DNA from 2 places in the Pseudoalteromonas sp. 4NS20-0020 genome. Region 2 is predicted to be linked to the other one. Evidence: riboswitches for the same ligand, from Rfam matches in the RefSeq annotation. Region 2 holds a riboswitch; the other holds the start of a gene.
The links. A riboswitch is a leader RNA that binds a small molecule or an ion and turns the genes downstream of it on or off. The one in region 2 is predicted to bind cobalamin.
Positions count from the first base shown of each region.

Region 1: linked by a shared signal. The riboswitch ahead of AC27JL_RS11380 (ABC transporter ATP-binding protein) and the one ahead of AC27JL_RS13520 (TonB-dependent receptor domain-containing protein) in region 2 are both predicted to bind cobalamin.

Region 1 is NZ_BAAJMI010000004.1:169,516-172,932, reverse strand. It holds gene AC27JL_RS11390 (LysR family transcriptional regulator) at 1-166, shown strand, start outside; gene AC27JL_RS11385 (porin) at 352-1,281, shown strand; cobalamin riboswitch at 1,329-1,467, shown strand; gene AC27JL_RS11380 (ABC transporter ATP-binding protein) at 1,544-2,344, shown strand; gene AC27JL_RS11375 (FecCD family ABC transporter permease) at 2,346-3,350, shown strand; gene AC27JL_RS11370 (cobyric acid synthase) at 3,353-3,417, shown strand, end outside.
Region 2 is NZ_BAAJMI010000005.1:59,197-62,613, reverse strand. It holds gene AC27JL_RS13520 (TonB-dependent receptor domain-containing protein) at 1-1,393, opposite strand, end outside; cobalamin riboswitch at 1,427-1,590, opposite strand; gene AC27JL_RS13515 (YajQ family cyclic di-GMP-binding protein) at 1,767-2,249, opposite strand; gene AC27JL_RS13510 (VanZ family protein) at 2,402-2,752, shown strand; gene AC27JL_RS13505 (ketopantoate reductase family protein) at 2,745-3,417, shown strand, end outside.

The DNA.
Region 1 (3,417 bases), on a different contig from region 2:
TCATGTTTTAGTAGAGCAACATTTAGAAAATGGTGAATTATTTCATGTAAAAAATGTAGAAAATACGTCAAGAGATATATTTGTAGCCTACCATAGAGATAACGAGCAAAAGGAACTAATAGAAACACTAATAAATTTACTTCCTACTATTGAGCCTAACGCTTAAACGTTGGAGGTTAAGTGGGTACACATTTGCTTGATTAGTGTTCGTGTCCTTTTGATTTCAAAAATAATGCAGTTTTATTAACTTTAAAAGTCAAAAATATTTCATTTGTAATATTTCTGTCATTTAGTGGTGACAAACTGCAGTCGTTTTAAAAATTAGTCTTTTGTGATTATCGAGGAAATAACATGAAATTTGTAAAATCGAGCTTATGTGTCGCTTTGCTAAGTGGTTTATCTTTTAATGTACTTGCAGACGTGGATGTTTACGGTAAAGCAAATGTAACTGTGCAGTCTACAGATGACGGTGAAGGGTCGTTTACTGAAATTAAAAGTAATGCATCTCGCTTTGGTCTTAAAGGTTCTGAAAAAATTACAGATGGCTTAGAAGCAGTTTATAAGTTTGAGTTTCAAGTTGATGTAACTGATGCAGACTCAAAAGGCGACGACGATAATATTTCTGCGCGTAACCAATACGTTGGTGTTAAAGGCTCATTTGGTCAGGTAGTAGTGGGTCGTAACGATACGGCGTTTAAACAAGCGCAAGGTAAACTCGATTTATTTAATGACCTTGAAGGCGATATTAAAAACGTATTCAAGGGTGAAAACCGTTTAGGTGATTCAATCACGTATACTTCTAACTCATACGAAGGTTTTAAAGTACTTGCTACTTTTATTGCTGAAGACGATGTAGATGCAGATAACGGTTATTCAATGGCTGTAACATACGGTGATTCAGCACTTAAAAAGAGTGCTATTTATGCCTCAATTGCAGCTGACAGCGAAGTAAACGGCTATGATGTAGTGCGCGCATCAATCCAAGGTAAAGTTGAAGACTTTAAACTCGGTGCTATGTACCAAACTCAAGAAAAAGTAGACGGTTCAGCTGAAGGTGACGGTTATTTATTAAATGCGGCATACAGCATGGGTAAAAATACATTTAAAGTTCAGTATCAGGCAATGGACTTTGACGATAGCGATGATAAAACAGCTATTTCAGTGGGTGTTGATCACAAGCTTAACAAAAACATCAAAGTATTTGGCTTTTACTCAAGCTTTGATATGGACAACAACGTAGACCAAGATTACTTAGGTTTAGGTATGGAATATAAGTTTTAACGACGAGTTAAAACACTCCCTTTTTAACCGCGCTGTTATTAGCGCGGTTTTTTTTGCTTTAAATTATTTACTTAGCCGCCCATAATAGAGCTTCATTTGGAATGAGGTGCAATTCCTCAACTGTTCCCGCAACTGTAATTAGCGCTATGCTTTAAGTCAGATACAAATCAATTTTTAATGAGCGGGCCTACTCATGCTAATTTTAATGTACTCCTTTTTGTTGGTTGCATTTCAAGTGGGTACTCGTGTCTAGGACAGAGTATTGCAAACTAAAGCACCATTATTAAACGTTCAAAACCTTTCGTGGGGAATAGCAAATAAACCTATTCTCAAACATATTAATGTGCAAATACCCGAAGGTAAATTTGTGGGCTTAATTGGCCCTAATGGTGCAGGTAAGTCGAGTTTACTGCGTTGTTTATATCGTTTTAATAAGCCTAATGAAGGGGTTATAGAGTTTAATAACCATGATATTTGGCAGCTTAAAAGTGATGAATATGCAAAGTGCGTTGCTGTTGTTTTACAAGAGGCGCCATCGCATTTTAATTTGTCGTTATTTGATGTTGTGGCGCTTGGCCTCACTCCTCATAAATCGTTATTTAGCTCTACATCGCAAAGCGAAAAACAACAAATCACTCTAGCTATAAAAACGGTAGGGCTTGAGCAGCACACCAATCAAAATTTTGAATCGCTCTCTGGAGGAGAAAAACAACGCGCACTCATTGCACGTGCTATTGTTCAGCAACCTCAGCTGTTAATTATGGATGAGCCCACTAGCCACCTTGATGTTAAATATCAAATACAGGTTATGGAACTGGCAAAGTCTCTTGGTGTTACAGTGTTTGCTTCGTTTCATGATCTTAATTTAGCCGCGGCTCTTTGCGATGAGCTCGTAGTCATTAAAAACGGAGAAATAACGCATACCGGTTCGCCCGCAGAAGTACTCACTGAGCACATGCTTGATGATGTGTTTGGTGTATGCGCTCAGGTTAGTAACCATCCTCAAGAATCTCAATTGGGTAAAGTTACGCCTCATATTACCTACTTTTATGGTTATAAATAATATGTTTGCCACGCATGTACGCCATTCAGTTGCACTGATTATTTGCATTACTATTGCCTTAGTAAGTTTATTTTTAGCATTGAGCTTTGGTGCTGCAGATACCTCAATACAGGATGTATTTAACAGTTTTATTTATTTAAATGATGCTTCATTCACCAGCCGTATTATTTTTGAATTAAGAATGCCCCGTACATTATTGGCGTTTTTAGCCGGTGCCGGGTTAGCTATCGCTGGGCTAATTTTACAAACCGTGACACGTAACCCACTAGCAGATCCTTACTTATTCGGTATATCGTCAGGTGCTTCGTTTGGTGTAGTTGTACTTATGGCATTTGTGGGAATTAGCGCGGGTTTTATGCTTTCGGCCGCAGCCTTGCTTGGTAGCTTATTAGCAATGAGCTTACTTATATTAATTGCCACAAGGCAGCAGGGCGGGCAAGTTGAGTCTATGTTACTTGCTGGTGTTGCACTCTCGTTTTTATTTAGTGCATTTACCAGTTTGTTGCTTTATTGGAGCGAGCCGCAAGCCGTTGCAGCTATTTTATTTTGGACCTTAGGAAGTTTTGCACGTGCGCAGTGGGCAACGCTTTGGATACCCTTTTTAGTGATTACACTGTGCACCTGCATAATGATTAGTTTTAGGCGGCAGCTTAATGCTATGTTATTAGGTGACGAAAGTGCCATAACTCTTGGTGTTAAAGTGCATCGATTTAGGGTGCTTATGCTAATTTTAAGCTCATTAATAACCGCTGTGCTGGTGGCAATGTGTGGCGGTATTGGTTTTGTTGGATTAATGGTGCCACATATTGTGCGCTTTTTTATTTCACAAGGCACCGTTGCAGGGCTATTAATAACAAGCTTAGCAGGAGGCACATTTATGGTGTGGGTCGATGTACTGTCTCGTTCTTTACTTCAAAATCAAGAGTTGCCAGTAGGGGTGATCACGGCAGCTATGGGGAGTGCGTTTTTCTTAAGTTTACTCTTTTTTAGAAAGTCTAAGGTGTAGCCATGAAAACACTCATGATACAGGGCACTACCTCGGATGCGGGAAAAAGCACCTTAGTGGCTGCACT
Region 2 (3,417 bases):
TGAGTGCAAAATTAGCGTCATAATCAATTTTATCTTCAATTTCATTTCTAAAAATAGCGACATCGACACGTGCAGTATCAAAGTCGACGTTTAAGCCAAGCTCACGATTCACTGACGTTTCAGGTTGAAGATTGGCATTGCCGTAAAGAGGAAAGTACAAATCATTAAATGTTGGCGCTTTAAAGCCTGTGCTTTGGCTTATTCTGAAAGTTGCGTCTTCAGATAAGTGATAGCCAGCTGCCGCTGTGTACGTTGTTTTATTACCAAATTGCTCATCGTCATCTTGACGAACAGTTAAATTGGCAAGCAACTCATCCGCATCGTAATATGCGCCAACAAATACAGCTAATACATCGCGCTCTTGCACTTCAAACGTGGTTGAGCTTTGTGATACGTCATCATTGTACCAATTAATACCACCACTAATGTTTAACGTGTCGTTTAAGCGGTATTGGCCGTTGTAGTCAATTTGTGAGCGCTTAGTAACAAACGTACTTGTTGTTGGCCCTTGAGAAAAATCAACATAACGATTGTCTGAGTCATCCGTTGCAAATGCTATATCAAGGCTGTGAGTTTGATTTTTATAGTCTTTATTCCAACCAGCCGAAAGCTGGTAATTTTTAAAATCCCCTCGCTCAATCGTACTATCGGCAGGACTAAAGCGGCTGTCGTAATCAGCAAAGCCTTCGCTGTATTGCCCTAGTAACTTAAAGTTACCGGAATGTGTGTCGGTATAGTTTACTTTAAAGCCAAGGTTTTTATTTTCAAAACCGTCTTCATCGGGTGCTGCGCCCTGAAGTACATCAAAGTTGTCCGTCTTTTCAAACCCTGCATTAAAAGCCGTTGTTACATCGCCTTCTTTTACAGAACCAGCAATCTGGTAGTCTTGGTACGCGTCAGATCCAAACGTAGCACTGACCGAAAGGTTATCTGACTCCCGAGTAATAATATTAATAACACCTGCTAACGCATCAGAGCCATAAATAGCTGCACGTGAACCTTTAATTATTTCTATGCGTTCAATACTATTTAATGGCACATTACTTAATGCTTTTTGACCAAGCGTTGCCGAACCGGTGCGTACACCGTCTATTAAAATGAGCGTATCACCTGACCCTGTACCGCGCAATGAAACACCGGCATTTTGACCAAAACCGCCGTTAGGGTTGACCTGAAACCCAACTTGAGTGGTTAGTAGCGTTGGTAAGTCGCGAACATTACTGGTTTCAATGTCATTACGAGTTATAACATTTACACTCGCTAATACATTAGTAATTGATTGTTCAAACTTATTAGCGGTTACCGTAATAGTTTCGATTGATTGCTCTGCAGCAGATACAGATAGTGACAGCGCAGCAGTAATTGCAACGCCAAGAGTTGTTTTTTTTAACATGAAGTTCCCCTTCTTTGCCCACCGCAAAGAACTAAGTAAGATTACATCAAGGCCGGTCTCCGGACTCAGTAAATACATAGCTTTATGTATTACTTTACCGTTGCGGGGGCAGTGTTGGGATTGTAGTCATCATGAAAACGCACCAACTTCCCGATTATCTTATTAAAAAAATCAAACCATTGAAAAGATTAATAAGCACCTTGAAAATAGGCCGCTATTGTGAGGAGTTTAATAAAAAATGTCAACGGACGTCTATACAGCTAAAAAGAAAATCAATTAAAAACAAAAACTATGTAGCGTTCATAAAAAAAGCCAAATAACCTGCGCGGCTATTTGGCTTTTTATTTATAAAGCGCCCAAAAGGCTTTTATAATTAATCGCGGAAGTTTTTAAACTGAAAAGGCTGACCCAAATCGGCAGTGCGCACCACTTGCATAGCAGCCTGTAAGTCATCACGCTTTTTACCCGTTACGCGTACTTCCTCGCCTTGAATAGCCGCTTGCACTTTTACTTTAGAATCTTTAATGGCTTTTACTACTTTTTTAGCCACATCTTTTTCAATACCTTGCTTTAGCGCAACGTTACGAAAAACATTTTTACCTGCACGGCTAATATCTTGTAACTCTAAGCTCGCTACATCCATACCACGCTTAGAAACTTTACCCGCTAAAATATCAAACAATTGCATAACCTGTGAATCAGCTTCAGCTTTTAGCTTAATTGTTTTGTCGTTTAGCTCAATAGATGCATCAACACCTCTAAAGTCAAAGCGAGTCTCAAGTTCACGGTTTGCATTATCTACCGCATTTTGTGCTTCGTTCATTTCTACTTCAGATACAATATCAAATGAAGGCATTGGTTTTCTCCTAACTATTCAATCTTAATTTTATGGCGCAATTATAACGCTAAAATTATAAATCTTTACATTTTTCTGCATCTTGTTCAGGTGCGATACTAATTTAGTTTGATATACTTAAGCTTCTTTTTTAAGCGACTCTAGGATTTTACGTGACAAGGCGTGTTTACCAAGCTGTTTTTTTACTCAGCATCGTAGCGTTTACTTTTTTATTTGCCAAAGAAATAAAAGGCGCAGCTAACCTATTTCCACACATTGATAAAGTAGCCCATTTTGGGATTTTTTTTGTGCTTGCCATTATTATGGATAAAGCGTTTAAGCTTCCCTTATACGCACAAATTTTGTTATTGGCCGGTTACGGCGCATCAATTGAAATAATGCAAGACGCGCTCCCTTACAGGCAGGCCTCTATTGGCGATTTTATAGCTGATTTTGCTGGTGCTGCTAGTTACTTTTTACTAAGAGTTATTTTTACACCTCGAAAAAAGAATCCCTATGACTAATATTTTAATTGTAGGCGATGGCGCTATTGGCTTGTTACTAAGCCACTTTTTAAGTCACAAAAATAATGTTCATGTTTTAACACGCAAACCAACCTGCAATACGCGTTTTTATAGCCGTAAAAATGCCCCGTCACATAACATTAATGCACGCTTTATTAATTTAAGCGATCTGGCGCAACAACCTAGTTATGATGTTGTTATTTTTACAGTTAAAGCTTTTCAGGTCCAAGATGCGTTTTCACAAGTAAAACCTTATCTTGCTGCAAATTCAATATTAGTCGTTTCTCATAATGGAATGGGAAATATTGAAGAGCTTATTCCTCAGCTGAACACTCAGCAAGCACTATACTTTTTAACCACCAGCATGGCCGGATTTAAGTCTACCCAGTACATTGTGCAACATACCGGTGAAGGGCAAAGCGTGATTGGTGGCTGTAATAAACTTGCAGCTAAAAACTCACAATTTGTATCACCACTACTTCAAGCAGTTCCCAATTTAAAAGTGGTCAATAACATTGAGCAACTTCGCTTTGAAAAGCTGTTGGTTAATGTGGCTATTAACCCACTAACTGCACTTCACAATATAAAAAACGGCCAATTGCGTGCCCCTGTATTTAGCGCAACGATAATGAGTTTACTCTATGAGGGCTGCAGGGTTGCTAACG